Regions from separate parts of the Gudongella sp. DL1XJH-153 genome, predicted to be linked through region 1. Evidence: riboswitches for the same ligand, from Rfam matches in the RefSeq annotation. Region 1 holds a riboswitch; each other region holds the start of a gene.
The links. A riboswitch is a leader RNA that binds a small molecule or an ion and turns the genes downstream of it on or off. The one in region 1 is predicted to bind molybdenum cofactor.
Positions count from the first base shown of each region.

Region 2: another riboswitch for molybdenum cofactor. It lies ahead of glp (gephyrin-like molybdotransferase Glp); the one in region 1 lies ahead of ACOEN1_RS03295 (aldehyde ferredoxin oxidoreductase family protein).
Region 3: another riboswitch for molybdenum cofactor. It lies ahead of ACOEN1_RS05845 (substrate-binding domain-containing protein); the one in region 1 lies ahead of ACOEN1_RS03295 (aldehyde ferredoxin oxidoreductase family protein).

Region 1 is NZ_JBMEMN010000004.1:49,662-55,100, reverse strand. Features, by position in the region: gene ACOEN1_RS03295 (aldehyde ferredoxin oxidoreductase family protein) at 105-1,952, opposite strand; molybdenum cofactor riboswitch at 2,035-2,162, opposite strand; gene ACOEN1_RS03290 (diguanylate cyclase) at 2,435-5,428, shown strand.
Region 2 is NZ_JBMEMN010000010.1:42,243-47,681, forward strand. Features, by position in the region: gene moaA (GTP 3',8-cyclase MoaA) at 1-727, opposite strand, end outside; gene ACOEN1_RS05765 (molybdopterin biosynthesis protein) at 735-2,621, opposite strand; gene glp (gephyrin-like molybdotransferase Glp) at 2,639-3,865, opposite strand; molybdenum cofactor riboswitch at 3,912-4,026, opposite strand; gene fdhD (formate dehydrogenase accessory sulfurtransferase FdhD) at 3,995-4,792, opposite strand; gene mobA (molybdenum cofactor guanylyltransferase) at 4,782-5,390, opposite strand; gene ACOEN1_RS05785 (MogA/MoaB family molybdenum cofactor biosynthesis protein) at 5,393-5,439, opposite strand, start outside.
Region 3 is NZ_JBMEMN010000010.1:56,366-61,804, reverse strand. Features, by position in the region: gene ACOEN1_RS05860 (uracil-DNA glycosylase) at 1-117, shown strand, start outside; gene ACOEN1_RS05855 (ABC transporter ATP-binding protein) at 163-870, opposite strand; gene ACOEN1_RS05850 (ABC transporter permease) at 872-1,561, opposite strand; gene ACOEN1_RS05845 (substrate-binding domain-containing protein) at 1,647-2,576, opposite strand; molybdenum cofactor riboswitch at 2,711-2,834, opposite strand; gene ACOEN1_RS05840 (substrate-binding domain-containing protein) at 3,003-4,151, shown strand; gene ACOEN1_RS05835 (TOBE domain-containing protein) at 4,226-4,438, opposite strand; gene ACOEN1_RS05830 (alpha/beta fold hydrolase) at 4,724-5,439, shown strand, end outside.

The sequences.
Region 1 (5,439 bases):
TATTTATACCTGAACATAGCTTAACCTGGCAAAAAATAAATGGACGGTCATTTTTCAAGCCAAACTATGGCTTTAATACAAAATAACCGTCCCTTCTTATCTCTTTACTTAAGCTTCAGCCTAACCAATGTCTCATCAGTTGGCTGTCCGGTCTCCTTGTCCCAGCCCATGCTTTCATAGAACTCATCAAGCATGATCTCGGCATCTGCAACCTGGCCCTTGCCTAGGCCGTCAGGTGCGGGTTCCTGGGTAAGTCTAGCTGGAAGCTTCTCATCCTTTCTTCCAAAGCCCTCCCTGGCGTTGAACAATCTTTCAAGGTTAATGACCCTTTCAGCTGCCTCCATCATCTGATCCATTGTTTTGTCATCACCAGTGGCGGCATTGTAAAGTCCAGTCCAGGTGCTTCCCTTCACTGCAAGGGTGATGCTTGCAAACAGGCATACCCCAAGGAGATTGGTCATCATTGAAAGCTCCATAAAGGGCTTGACCCACCACTTGTTCTCATCCTCAAAGGGCGATACCTTCTCATTGATTCCAAGCTCGGGCTCAAGGTATCCAAAGGAGTCTATGACTGAAGCATAGGGTCTAAGGTGGTCGGCACCCCTAGGTGAGATAAGGTGTGAAAGGGATTCTCCCTTGCTGGCCCTTACGCCGCAGGATGCAAGCTCCATACCCTTGACCTGGAAAACATACTTCTCAGCCTCCGGACCGATTTTTCTCGCAGCCCTCAGTGATCCCTCGGCAAGTACATCTCCATAACCTTCCCTGTTTGCGATCATTTCTGTCATCTTGACCATTGCCTCTGCATTTCCAAAGGATAGGTCGATGCCGCCGGTTGTTTCCTTGTCGATGAGCCCCTTTTCAAACCATTCCATGGCAGATGCTATTGTCTGCCCCGTTGATATGGTATCAAGACCCATGCGATTACATATATATCCAGCCTTCACTATGGCGTTAAGGTCATCCACAAAGCACTTGGAACCAAATGCACCAAGGGTTTCATATTCCGGACCTCCGCCGGATTCACCCGCATACTCCCCGTCGATTATCTCTGTGTGCCTTCCGCAGGCGATTGGACAGCCAAAGCAAGCCCAAGCCTTCACCTTCAAATTATCATGGTAGGCCTTGTGACCAATCTTGTCCATGGCGGAATCAAAGGTGGTCAGCTGCCAGTTCCTGGTGGGCAGTAGACCAAGAGCATTGATTGAGTCTGTAAATGATGGGGTTCCAAATGGCTTCAGCTCCTCCCTTACAAAGGCTTCAGCATCCAGCTCCTCACGTGCCCTTTTGGAGAACTGGTCCATCATGTCAGGATTTTCAACATCCAGCTTGCCTGTACCATAAACCGCTACAGCCTTCAGGTTCTTTCCTCCCATAATTGCCCCAGGGCCTCCCCGGCCAGCCGCCCTGTGCTTGTCAATCATTATTGATGACATAAGGGACAGCTTCTCTCCGGCAGGACCGATTTCAGCGATTCTCACCTTGGATTCTCCAAGCTCCTGGCGTATTGCATCCTCGGTCTCCTCGGTGTTCTTGCCCCAAAGAGCGGCAGCATCCTTAAATTCCACTCCTTGGTCATTGATGTAAAGGTAGACAGGAGTATCACTTTTGCCGGTTATGATGATAACATCATATCCTGCACGCTTGAGCATGGGGGCAAGGTGGCCACCAACATTTGTCATGCCTATGGTCCCTGTAAGGGGCGACTTGTAGCCTATCACAAGCCTGCCTGATGAGGGAGCTCTGGTGCCGGTCAATGGTCCGGTTGTGAACACAAGCATATTTTTTTCATCCATGGGATCCATTCCTGCTTCAAGGTGGTCGTAAAGTATCTTTGCTGCATAGCCCTCGCCACCTACATAGAGATCCTTCCAATCCTTGTCAATCTCAAGCACCTCTGAGCTTCTGTCACTTAGGTTGATCTTTAGCATACTACCAATTACCGTACTCATTGAAACCCCTCCTTCTAATTCTCAAAAGATAAAAAACGTCCGCCATCAATGCTTCCATTCAAAAAAACAACAAGGGATTATCCACCTTCAGTGAATAACCCCTTTGCTAGCATGGCAGGTCAGAAAATCTCTTTTCTGGCCCAGTGTTCTGAGCTTCCGATTTGTGCCAACCATGATGTGGGAAAGACAGAATCGGAGTATATGTTCTATTTACACCTTAATAGTATCAGATTGTGAACATAAATTCAATACATTAATACAAGAAAGACAGGGAGGGAAAAGAGTTAAAAATAAAAGAATCGTTCCCAGTATTTCTGTTACATAAGTATCCGAAAGATTTGACAAATATCATTCATAATGACCAATTGATAATTATATGCTAGAATAATAAGGTATGGGAATTTGTATTTTTACTGAAATTCAGACAATTATATTCAATTTGAAATTATCATATTATCATTTAGAAAAAGGGAGGGGAAGACTTGAAGCAGATTCATAAGAGAATAAGGATGATAGTCCTGATAGTTGTAGCTGTTGTTTTCCTTTCCATATACATTGGAATAAAGGAACCAATATCATCAAGCCTTGAGGAGGGGGTTCTCAGCGATTTTCAGCTGACTGCCCACAACAAGTACCAGGTACTCAATGAAGCCCTGATAAATATAAGCAACAATGCAAGGTCCCTATCAAGCAGGACAAGCATAAAAAATTACATGAGAGATTATCTGGACGGAGAGACCACCTTTGAGGAGCTTAGGGACTATGTGATACCCAGATATGAAGAGGGAGTTGCAGTATTTGACAGGTCAAGAACCGCCGGAAGGGTTCTTGCGAACGGACAGATCATCCATGTCGTTGGCCCTGACAGGAACATAAAGAATTACATCGATTGGGACGTGACAGAAGTAATGATGAATCATTACTCCCAGGGGGTTGTGGTGGTTCAGTCTCCAATAATGGATGGGGAGGATATCCTCGGATTTGATGTGGTGCTTACAGACATCAGTCCCATTATCAGGCAGATGGAAGCGGGAGGCTATGACATCGACTTTCTTCCAGGCAACCAGGGTGATTCCATCATCAGGGAAAATGGAAGGGTTACTTCATATATTCACAGTGATTTTATCGGAAGGACCATTGCAATCAGCATGGATGAAGGGGATGTTCTGGGACCCTTGATGCAGTTCAGGAGAAGCCTGTACCTAAGGTATTTTCTTGTTCTTGCAGTTGTATTCCTTATAATCCAATTTCTTGGTGTCAGGTTTATCCAGAAATTCATCAGGGAACAACAAGGACTAAGAAGCATCGCCGAGGAAAATGAAAAGGAAAAGAAAACCCTGATAGATGAAATGAACCAGGGCTTCATTCTGGTGAGGGCAGCCAATAGGGACTATGAGGATTTCAAGGATTATGAAATAATCGATGTAAACAATACCTTTGAGAGCATGTCATCCATGCCAAGGGATGAGATAATTGGGAAATCATTGTATCAGCTTGTGTCCATAAGTAATAAGCTTGACACGAAAGAAATAGATGAAGTCTTGGAAAGTGGAGAATCCAAGCAGTTTGAATACCATGTTAAGGAAATGGGCAGATGGTGGAACCTGTCTGTATACAGACCAAGATTGTCATATCTGGCCATAGTTCTTGATGACATAACTGACAAGAAAAACATCCAGTTGAAGCTTAGGGACCGGGAAGAGACAATGAGAATAACACTTGATGTTGCAGGTGAAGGTCTATGGGACTGGCACTTTGAAGAGGGAGTTGTAAGGCACAACAAGAAGTGGTGTGAGATCATGGGGGTCCCCCATGACTCTGACTTCCATAGGATAGACCAGTTTGTTGCCCAGGCACATCCAGAGGATGAAGACAAGCTAAGGGACAATATTGCCAGGGCAATGAACGGACAGGAAAATCTCTACAGTGAACACCGAATGCTATTGCAGGATGGCAGAACCATCTGGATTCGGGATAGGGGAACCCTTCTGACTGATGAGAAGGGAAAGCCCGTGAGGATGATTGGTAGCATGGCGGATATCACAGCCCAGAAAAATGCTGAACAGGAGCTTTTCCTTGAAAAGGAGATCTTCCAGTCAACTCTGCTGTCCGTAGAGGATGGGATCATATCAACTGATGTGGAGGGTAGGATTACTGTTCTAAACCCAGTAGCTGAGGAAATGACCGGATGGACATTTAAGGAAGCTCAGGGAAAGCCTCTGAAGGATGTATTTGACCTGCGCAATCCAGAAAGCGGAGATCCTGAGGATATCCTGGCAGTGACAAGACAAACCGGAAACGGTAACCACAGAAGGGCACTCATGGTCACAGGCTCTGGAAAGGAAGTGATCCTTAACAACAGCATCGCAACAGTTAGACTACAAAACGGCCAGGTCATGGGGCATGTCATAGTATTCAGGGATATCACCGAGTCTGTCAGAAAGCAGGAGAAGATTGAATACCTGAGCTTCCATGACGAGCTCACCGGCCTTTACAACAGAAGATATATCGAGGATGCCATTAAGCGGCTGGATACCTCAAGGAATATTCCCTTTACTGTCATGATAGTTGACATGAACAACCTGAAGCTGACCAATGATATCTTTGGACATGAAATGGGAGACCGCATTATAAGGGAAGCTGCCAAGCTGCTAAATGAAACCCTCAGAGCCGATGATATAATAGCAAGGACCGGTGGGGATGAATTCCTGATACTGCTTCCGAAGACATCAGCAAAGGAGGCCGGAGAAATCAAGGAAAGAATCCAAAGAAATGGACATTATCACAGGGTTGAATCCCTTAGGCTTTCACTTGCGGTTGGATTCTCCACCAAGACCGCTGAGGATGAATCAATCGATGACAACCTAAGGTATGCGGACTCCAATATGTACGAAAACAAGCACAGGAACAACCAGGATGTGAAAAGGGAGATTATCCTGGATTTCCTTGAGGAGAACAGAAAAAAATTCCAGGATGAAAGGCAGCATAACGAAGAGACCAGCCTAATGGCAGCAGCTCTTTACAGGGAGCTTGGCAAGTCCCAGGTAGAGGTTGAGGAGTTTAAAAAGGCTGTTGAGCTCCATGATATTGGCAAGATAATAGTCTCCGAGGAAATACTCAATAAAGAGGAAGCGTTGACAAATGAAGAGAAGACAATCATCAGGCGGCACTCCCAGGCAGGCTATGAAATACTCAGAATTCTGGGACACCATGAGAGGTATGCCAAAGCCATTCGCTTTCACCACGAGAGGTATGATGGAAAAGGCTACCCTGAGGGTCTTATGGGAGAGGAGATACCTCTTGAAGCCAGGATTATCTCAATAGCGGATGCCTACCAGTCCATGACCTCACATAGACCATACAAAAAGGCCATGAAAGCCCAGGATGCCATAAGGGAGCTTAGGGAAAATGCTGGAGCCCAGTTTGACGAGGATCTGGTGGAAATCTTTATCACCAAGGTCATACCAAATCTATAGAATATTACAAG
Region 2 (5,439 bases), on a different contig from region 1:
GTCCGACTTTCCCCTTGCCATCAGGCAGTCTGTAATAAGTAGCGGGAGATGATGGGTCCTCCCTTTCTATTGCCTCCAATTCAGGCACTCGCTTTAGAATTTCCTCATTTGATATGAACTTCGATTTGGCAAATCCAGATGCTTCCCCGATTGGCATAAGTTCAATGAATCTTACATCGATGCCTCCGTTCCTTGTAAGTTCAACAAATTCAGGTATTTCACCATCATTAAATCCACCAATCAGAACAGTATTTATCTTAATGGGGTTTATCCCAAGTTTCTTTGCCTTTTCTATTCCATTTAGTACTTTGTTTATATCTCCTCCGCGAGTGATTTGCTTATATTTTTCAGGATCCAGGGTATCCAGACTTATGTTAAGTCGTTTGACTCCAGCATCAACCAGCTCCTGTAATTTATCTTCCAAGAGAATTCCATTTGTAGTCAATGTTACTTCTTTTACTCCCTGGAGAGCTTTGACTTTCTTAATCAGGTCAACCGCTCCATATCTTACAAGAGGCTCTCCACCGGTAAATCTTATTTTATCTATCCCAACTTTTACAAACATTTCCGTGATTTTATAAAGCTCTTCCAGACTGAGCATGTCACAATGAGGAATCTTGTTTTTTATCCCATCCTCAGGCATGCAATACTCACACCTTAAATTGCAACGATCTGTAAGGGATACTCTTAAGTAGTTGATTTCTCTTCCAAAACGGTCTCTCATCATATCATCCCTATTCTATCCAAATTATATTGCCCGTACCCTCAAATCCGTACCCACCCAGGTCAGTCACCCGGCTTTGAAATCTATCTGACTTAATCGTTTCAATAAACTCTCTTATTAGTTCCATATTCACTGACTCAGCATCAACCAGAAAATCATAATCCTCATTTGCCAGGGGTACAAAATGGAGTTCCATCGCCTTGGCAGCAGAATATGCTCCAAGACCTGTTGTTGCAGTGTTATTCTTTACTGCAGCTGCTACTGCCATATGTGTTGTGAATTCCCTCTGGTAGCCTCTGATTTTTGCTGGATCCAATTCTTCCTTCTTCAATTGATAATCCAGAAGCACCCTTGTGCCTGCTCCCCTTTGCCTGTTCGCAAAAATCACATCCTCTCTTAATAGGTCGCTGCATCCTTCAATATTATCTGGGTTTCCCTTTTGAACAATAAAGCCCTGGCTTCTCTGCAGTCCCTTTATCAAGGCCATCTTTCTTCCTGGAAAGTATTTTTTGACATAGCTAATATTGTACTCTCCGGTATCCATGTCCAAAAGGTGTATAGGTGCCAGATGGCATTCATCCCTTCTAAGGGACAATATCCCTCCCATGCTTCCAACATGGGATGAAGTAAGTTTCATCATGTCTCCAATAATATCCATTACCAAATCGTGACTTCCGATTGAAAGCAGTTTATTCCTTATGGTTGAAAGTGGTTTCAACAGCTCAACTTCGATTTTATCTCCAGCCTCGTAGCCCTCGATATTTCTTGGGATTATTCCAAGGCCATCGGCTTTTACAAGGCTCATGCTCACTCCCGCCCCACCTGATAGTGGCGTTGCAATCAATCTGTCCTTTACCTTACCAAGAGTCACCCTTACAATTTCCTTGTTCTTTAAGGATGATACCATTCTTCTGGATAAAACCGCTTCAGTGGTTTCGTATATTTCACCCTGGTCGCCAAGGAATTTTAGTATCAGTGGTTTTGCAAATACATCAAATACCATAAATGCAGAAACCGGATATCCAGGTATTCCAATTACGGGCTTCTTTTCAACAACTCCAAGAATTGTTGGTTTACCAGGTTTCATTGCCACTCCATGCACAACAACCCTTCCAAGCTCCTGAATTAGATTAACTGTAAAGTCCTTTGTACCAGCAGCTGAGCCTGCATTTACTATGACCATGTCGTTTTCTTTAACCGCTTCCTTAAGAAGCTGCTTAAGCTTATCGTAATCGTCCTCCATCGGTGGATACCTGTTTGGTATTCCTCCAAGAGATGTTACAAGCCCCTTGAAGACATGGGAGTTTGAATCAATAATGGTACCTTCCATTACCTGGGAAATATCTTCAACAATTTCAGATCCAGTAGGGATAATACCGATCTTTGGCCTTTTATATACGTTGACTTTTTTTATCCCGCCGGAAATAAGCGCTCCAATATCCATTGGTCTTACTTTATGTCTGGATGGTATTATCATTTCAGTTGCAACAATATCTTCACCAATCTGTCTTACGTGCTGATAAGGGTAGGCAGGTCTTAATATCTGAACCTGATCATCTTCCCTCTTCAGGACATCCTCAATCATTATCACCGAATCATAGGGTTCCTTGATTGGATTTCCAGTGTTGACATACTTAAAGTCCTCCCTTTCAATAAGGGTTAGTGGATTGCTTTCATTTGCACCCTCAGTATTCTTTGAGGTAACAGCAATCCCATCCATTGCAGATGCATTGTAACCAGGAGATGATACCGCTGCATACACCGCTTCCCAGGTGACTCTTCCTAGAGAATCTACGACAGCAACTTCTTCCAGGTCCCCCTCTATATTGAGTTCTTCCAAATATAGCTCTGTGGCCTTGTCAACATCTACATTATCTATGTAAGTGTTTCTTTTCATATCATCATCTCCTTCTCTTAAAACAGGTACACTTCCCTTTTTTCACCCTTGTCTATTCCTTCTTCATGCTCCTTGATTACAATGTATCCACTTGATTTTGACAAGAGAGTAATCATCCCGGATTTTCCAAAGCTTGGTGTAGCAAATGTTTGTCCGTTTTCTTCCTTTATGCTTACCATATGGTAGGTCTCTTTTCCTGGTGATGATGGAAAGTTGTGAGTGGTTATGGCTTCCATCTTTATCTTTCTGGGTTCCGTTTTCAAAAGGGAAAATATATATGGCTCTACAATAGCCTTGAACACAACTATGGATGATACTGGATGGCCAGGCAATCCAATAATAAGTTTGCCTTTTCCATCTCCAATAATGGTGGGTTTTCCTGGTTTAATTGAAAGTCCATGGGCCAGTACTCCTTTTCCGTGAAGATCGGTAATTACCTTGTGGGTATAGTCCCTGGTTCCTACAGAGCTTCCACCTGACAGCAGAACCACATCAGCCATCTTCAGGGCTTTTTGTACACCCTCAAGAAGAAGATTGTAATCATCCTTGATTATTTCACGACCTGCCACTTCCCCACCAATTTCTTCTATCATAGCTGATAGGGCATAAGAATTAATGTCTCTTATCTTTCCCATCTCCAGCTCTTCATCCAGGTCGATTACCTCATCGCCTGTAGAAAGAATATAAACTCTTGGTTTCTTAACAACTTTTGGACTTCTTATGCCAAGGCTTGCAAGGACTCCCACTTCATTTGGCCCGACTCTCCTTCCGGCCTTAAGAGCAGCTTGACCAGCCTTAATATCCTCACCCTTAAATACCATGTTTTCACCCTTGCTGATGGGCTTAAAAAGAAGAACAGTATCTTCATCCATCTTTTCAGTATTCTCTATCATGATCATCCCCGTAGCCCCCTCTGGCATCATGCCTCCAGTTGGAACATAAACCGCCTGGCCGCTCTTGAGATTATACTCAGGTGTCTCTCCCATTCTTACCTCTCCAAGTATCTCCAAGATACTTGGGATGGATTCAGTGGCTCCATGACTGTCCTCTACAACGATTGCATAACCATCTACAGTCGACCTGTCAAATTCAGGGACATTTATATTTGAAATGATATCTTCAGAAAGAATTCTTCCCTGTGATTGCAAGAGGTTTACCTCTTCAAATCCCAGGTTGTATTCTCCAAATTCCTTTTTTATCAATTCTCTTGCATCTTGGACTGAAACAACTTTAAAGAACTCCATTTAGTACCACCTTTCAAGTATAAAAAAAACAACCCAAAAAGAAAGGTTGCTTAATAAACATCTTCCTTTCCAAACGGGAGGCGTCAGGATTTCTCCTTTACCCAGCGGCATTGTTTCATGGCATCAGCTTTAGAAATCAATGCTCGGAAAATTCGTATAGATATTCATTTTGTCTCCTCTTGCAAATCCTACAAGGGTAATGCCAAGTTCCCTGGCCAAATCCACTGCCAGCGACGTTGGCGCGGATCTTGAGATTACGACCGGTATCCCTCTTCGGGCAATCTTTATCATCATTTCAGATGAAATTCTTCCTGTAGTAAGAACCATCGTCTGACCGAACTCCTGCCCATTAATATGACCCCATCCAAGGATCTTATCAAGTGCGTTGTGCCTGCCGATATCGTCTCTATGCACAAGAATTTCTTCCCTGTTGCACAAAGCACAGCTGTGAACCCCCCCGGTATCATCAAATAGTGAGCTCCGACTGTTAAATTCTATCATTAATTGTACCACATTCTGTGGGGATATTTCCATAATTTTCTTTATTCTCTTGCTTTTTGATGAGTCCAGAACATTGAAGAAGGAAGTGCCTTTTCCACATCCTGAGGTTATTGTTCTTTTACCCCTGAGTTTTTCTCTTAATGGCTTTTCCTTAATGTTTCCATGCATATTGATGATCCCTTTTTCACTATCAAGACTCCAGTTCTCCACTTCAGAGAAATCATCAAGAAAGCCTTCAGATATTAAAAAGCCTGTTGCAAGTTCCTCCAGATCCTCAGGTGTGCATAGAAGTGTGATAATCTCCTGGTCGTTTAAGTATATGGTAAAGGGATACTCCCTTATGACCTGATCCATAAGAGTATCCCTTCTACTCCCTTTGATTTTTATTATTTCAACATCCACCTTGTTCTTCAGATTATATCTCATGTCCTTCATTCCTTTGCAGGTATTCCTGAATGTCTTCTCTTGTGTTGAGATTGAAAAACATGTTCCATTCAGGGCTGAACTCTCTGGCTTCCTTTTCCGGTACAAAGTCCACCCGATAATCCTTCAGCATCGTATGAACCGCTCTTTTCCCTGTTGCCAGGAACTCCTCCATATGAATTGCAAGATCCTTCCTGTAGAAAGCATTGAATGGCTCAATCCATTCCCCGAATCTGGTTACACAAGCTACTGGATCAGACTTATGGATCCTGTTTTTCATGTGTCTGATATAATCTAGATTGATGGAAGGCATATCACAAGCCACCACATATGAATACTCTGATGCAGACTTTAAAAGACCCGCATGGATACCTCCCAGTGGTCCCTTATCTTTTATAACATCACCGGTTATAATATCAGCCAAGCCAATATAGTACTCAGGTTTGTTTGTGACAATGACTATCTCGTCAAGTTCCTCCCTGAGCTTTAATATCAGACTTTCAACAAGTCTTCTTTCCTGAATCTTGATCAGCTGCTTGTCAAAACCCATTCTGGTGCTTTTACCGCCTGCAAGTATTATGGCAGTTCCAAACTTTTTCATGGCTAGTCCTCTTTTCTTGCACACTCCGAATCTCTGCCCGTTAGAATTT
Region 3 (5,439 bases), on a different contig from region 1:
CCCAGCCCATTGGCAGCATATAGAGGATTTTTCGACTCAAAACCATTTTCAAGGACAAATGAATTTCTCCAATCAAATGGCATGGAGCCAATTGACTGGAGAATTGAAAGCATATAACAGTTCAGCAAAGCCCCCACCTGGAATGACCAGGTGGGGCTTTTGTTAGATTAGTCCTTTTCTTATAAATTCCTTAATTTTTGGCATTGCGCCAGATCCAAATATCTCAGTGGGGCTTCCGCTGTCTATTATTTGTCCCTCATTCATAAATGCAATCCGGTTGCAGAGCCTTTTGGCCTGCTGTATATTGTGGGTTACCATCAGTATAGTTGGCTTCTCTTTCTTGTAGTAATCAAGGATTCTTTCCTCCAGCAGCATTATGGATTCAGGGTCAATGTTTGAGGTTGGTTCATCCAGAATAAGAATCCTGGGCTTGAATACAAGAGCCCTGGCAAGAGCAACCTTCTGGGCTTCCCCGCCGGAAAGGGTCCAAGCCTTCTGATTACGGATGGAGTGAATATTAAAGGATTCTATCAGTTCATTCACCCTTGTTGAGATATCCTGTTCCGATATGCCTCTGATCCGCAAGGGGTATGCTATGTTTTCGTATACACTTGATCTTATAAGGTATGGCCTCTGAAATACAAGAGTCATCATTTTTTTTATTGAATCATTATACTTATCGCCTTGATAGAGAACATTTCCTGAGCAAGGAACCAGAAGTCCCGCTACTATCCTGACCAGAGTTGTCTTACCGGAACCGTTTGGACCAAGGATGCCCCATAGGCAACCCTCCTGAAATTCCATTTCTGATATGTCCAAAACCGCCTTGTCATTATATTTTTTTGTCAGTGAATCGACTGTAATATTCATATCAACGCTCCTGCTGCCAATGATATAGCAGTGAGTTTATAAGAAATGATATCAGCAATAGTACAATACCCGTTGCAATGGCAAGGGAGTATTCCCCCATGTTTCTTAGCATTGCAATTGTGGTTGTCATGATTCTGGTATGTCCTTTGATGTTTCCACCCACCACCATTACTGCACCTACCTCAGACATAGCCCTACCGTATCCTGTAACTACAGCTGAGAGTATATTTATCCTCAATTCCTTGATAAGAAGCCAAACTGTCTGTGTTGGGCTTGCTCCCATGGTTCTTGCAAGGTCCTGAATATCTGGGCCCCTGTCCTTTGTTCCATTGAACACCACACCTGTGATAATGGGTGTTACTAGAACAAACTGGGCAATAATCATGGCCGTTGCAGTGAAGTTAAGTCTGAATTCCCCCAATGGACCATTTCTAAGGAACAGCAGAAAAAGAACCAGTCCTATTACAACAGGTGGCATGCTCATTAGGGTATAGATTATCCTTACCAGAATTCTCTTTCCTGGAAATTCCTTGATTCCCAACCAGGTACCAAATGGAATGGCAACAATGGCAGCAAGAAATGTGGCTGTAAGGGATACAATCATTGACAACCTTACTATTTCAAAAAATTCCGGGTCAAGATTGATAATAAGCTGAAAGGCATCTCTGAATCCACTGACAAAATTATCCATGGAAAACTCCTTAATACTGCCCCTTTCGGGGCAGTAAGATTTTGACTCATAAGGTTAAGTTGAGTATCTACATTTCTGGTCTAAACTATTTGGCGTTTGGAAAGAACAAAGGCTCCCCATATTCCTCAACACCAAACTCCGCAATCAGTTCCTGAGTTTCAGGTGCCAATATCCAATCCACAAATCTCTGTGCGGCGGGATTGTTTATGTGATCTCCCTTTTCAGGATTAACCGCCATTACTCCGTACTGGTTGAAAAGAATCTCGTCTCCCTCAAGAAGTATCTCAAGGTCTACATTCTCCTGCATTGAAAGGTAAGTAGCCCTGTCAGTCATGGTATATGCTTCCATTTCATTTGCCATAAGGATAACATCGCCCATCCCCTGACCAGCTTCTATATACCAATCACCTGAAGGTGTCCCAACCCCAGAAGTTTCCCAAAGTGATAGTTCCTTGATGTTTGTTCCGGAATTGTCGCCCCTTGACACAAATGGAGCCTGGCTTTCTGCAATCAACACATAACCTGCGTTTACATCAGCTGACGCATTTTCCTTAAGGCCTGCGGGGTCTGAAGGAGGACCAACTATTATAAAGTCATTGTACATTACATCGAATCTCTCAAGTGTATCACCATTGGTTACAAGCTCTTCCTCCTGAGCCTTGGCATGTGCAAGAATTACATCTGCCTCACCATCGACACCCATCTGGAGTGCTGCACCAGTTCCTACTGCGACAACCTTGGTATCAATACCAAATAGCTCATTGAATGTTGGCAGGATGAAATCTAGCAATCCGCTGTTTTCTGTACTTGTTGTGGTCGCAAGGATAAGCTCGGTGTTTGTGAGCTCCTCGTAATCGTCAGACACATCAGGTTCTTCTGCTGGTTCCTCCGCTGGATCTTCAACTGGCGCTGGCTCCTCAGCTGGAGTGGGCTCTGAGTTGCTGCTGCAGGCTGTAACCAATGGTAATGCAAGAATAATAAGTAAAATCAATAGGTTCAATTTGTTGAATTTCACATGATCATCTCCTTAATTTTAGCTTGTTTTCATGATTTTGAAAAGACAAAAACCTCAAATTTCTTAATTATCACCTCCGACAAAAAAACTCCTATTTTTAATAAAAGGAGCTGTGTCAAAATATGGCAATAATCTATAATGCCAAACACTCTCCTTTCCACAATGGGAGGCAATACGGTTTCCCATATTACCCTGCCGGACCTTGCTTCATGGCATCTAATACACTTTAGAAACAAGGTCTCGGAGCAGGCTAAATACTTGTTTATTTACCTGTAATTATAATTAATCTATATCGATATGTCAATGAAAGCATAACGAATAGTATTAGTTTTCAAATATTGTATGAGGTTAACTCCAGGTGATACTATTGATTTTAATATCTAAATGGCATAAAATCGAATAAAGGATAGGTTTGGGGTGAGAATAATGAACAAAAATAAATGGGATGGATTTCAGCTATATATACAGCTTAAGAACAAGAAGCAAATTTCCACGGACAAGCTATTTTCACTGCTTGAAAATATTGAAAAGGAGGGGTCAATATCCAAGGCTGCGTCGGACATGAAGATTTCCTACCGTTATGCCTGGGGACTAATAAAGGATACTGAAGAGCTTTTGGGTATTAAGCTTCTTGATAAAAAGGTAGGAGGTTCAGAGGGTGGAGGAGCAACTCTGACAAAGGAAGGCAGGGAAATGTTGAACCACTATCAGGCTATCAGAGATTCTGTTGATATTCAACTGACAGCACTTATCCAAAACAAGGTTGAAGAGGTTGGCAAGGGACAGGAAGTTGAGGGTGGAGATTCCCTTAAGTACCTATTGATGGCAAGTTCAATGGAACCAATTGATACAGGATTATTGGATGTGCTTGAAAAGGAATATTTCATGAAGATGGGAACCTTGGTAAGGCACATTGCCGTTGGTAGTGGCAAGGCCCTTCAAATAGGAAGATCCGGTGATGTGGATATTGTTTTCGTCCATAGCCCCGATGAGGAAAAGGACTTTATGACTCAAGGCTTTGGAGGCTATAGAAGGGATATCATGGCGAACAGGTACTATCTGGTTGGCCCGGAATCTGATCCAGCAGGACTCAGGCACATTAAGGTTGATGCTGGAATTCAAGTTTTCTTCAGACAGATTTCCTTGACGGACTCTTTTTTCATAAGCCGTGGAGACAATTCGGGAACCCATAAGAAAGAGCTTGAGCTATGGCATGAGGCAGGGATACCTACTGAAGAAAGGAACACAATTGTAGGTGGGAGAATAGCAAGCAATATGGAATGCCTTGATATTGCTTTTGAGAAGTCCGGATACACCCTTGTGGATTCCACAAGCTACAAGCTATCGGAACACAATGATAGTTTAAGGGTTTATGCAGGGAACAAGGACGAACTTGATTCAAAGCTTGATAACATATTTTCAGCAATAGCTGTCAGAAGACATTCACAGGATTTAGGCAAATACCGGGAAGCAATAGAATTCATAGACTGGATGTGTGGTTTTGACGGCAGAAGAATAATCGAAGGGTACCCTAACAAGGAAGGTCTGGAGCCATACTTTCATTTGATTGATTAAGAAGGACCTTGGAATCAAAAAAGTCCAAGATCCTTCTTAAAATATTGATTGATAAAGGTTAATAAGGATGGTTCTTAGTCATCTAGACCAATCATTACATTTGATGCCTTAACCACGGCAACAACTTCCTGGCCAACCTTCAGGCCAAGGGATTTGATGGAGTCCATGGTTATGGAGGATGTTACAATATTTCCTCCACTGATATCAACAGTTACGATTCCAGTCACAACACCTTCCTTGATATCTGTAATGGTTCCTTTAAATTGGTTTTTAGCACTTAATTTCATATAATCCCTCCTACATATTTTACTGGTTATATACCCTGATGCATAACGAGTATTCAATCATATGGAATTTTGATATAACAGCCTGTAGAAGACTGCCACAAAGACAGAGGATATGAAATTTACAGCAATAACAGGAATCATTGCATTCTTCCATGAATGGCTTGGGCATTTACGACAATGCTTTTGGCATACAGTATGCAGATAAGATTCAAGGGATGAAACACTGATTGACAATGGTATATAATGATAATAGAAATAAGTTTAGTTGACTTGAGGAGGAAAGAAATGAAGTTCTTAAATGTTAAGAAGGAAAATATATATATTGATGGGATCCCAGTCATAGTACTCAAGCCAGAATTGGAAATGGATAATTATCCAACTGTGGTATTCTACCATGGGTGGAGCTCAAAAAAAGAATACCAGGAATTCCGAGGGAGCATACTTGCAGGACTTGGCTATCAGGTCATCATTCCAGATGCAATCCATCATGGAGAAAGAGGAACTCTTGATTATGATGAATCAGAGAATTCCGGTTTCTTCTGGGAAGTGGTGTTGAACAATCTTAAGGAATGGAGGCAGATAAGAAATTATGCGACGGAGGAGCTTGATGCAGATCCTGAAAGAATTGCTGTAACAGGTCACTCCATGGGAGGATTTACAGCAGCTGGAATTTTCGCTGAGAACCCGGAGATAAGAACAAGTGTAATATTGAATGGGTCATTCAACTGGTTGGGGAGCAACGAGGAATTTAAAAGAAGGCTTAATGTTCATATGACAAAGGAATTCAAGAATCTTGAGCAGGAAGTACAGAGCAAAAACCCGGCAGGGAAAATTGACTTCCTGGTGGATCGACCAATCCTGATACTTCATGGAGAAGCGGATTCCATGGTTGAAATTACTCCTCAGAGGGATTTTTATGAAAAGCTTAAACACTTATATAAAGTAGATGAAAATATTAAGATGATTTCCTACAAGAATCTGGATCACTTTGTTACAACCAA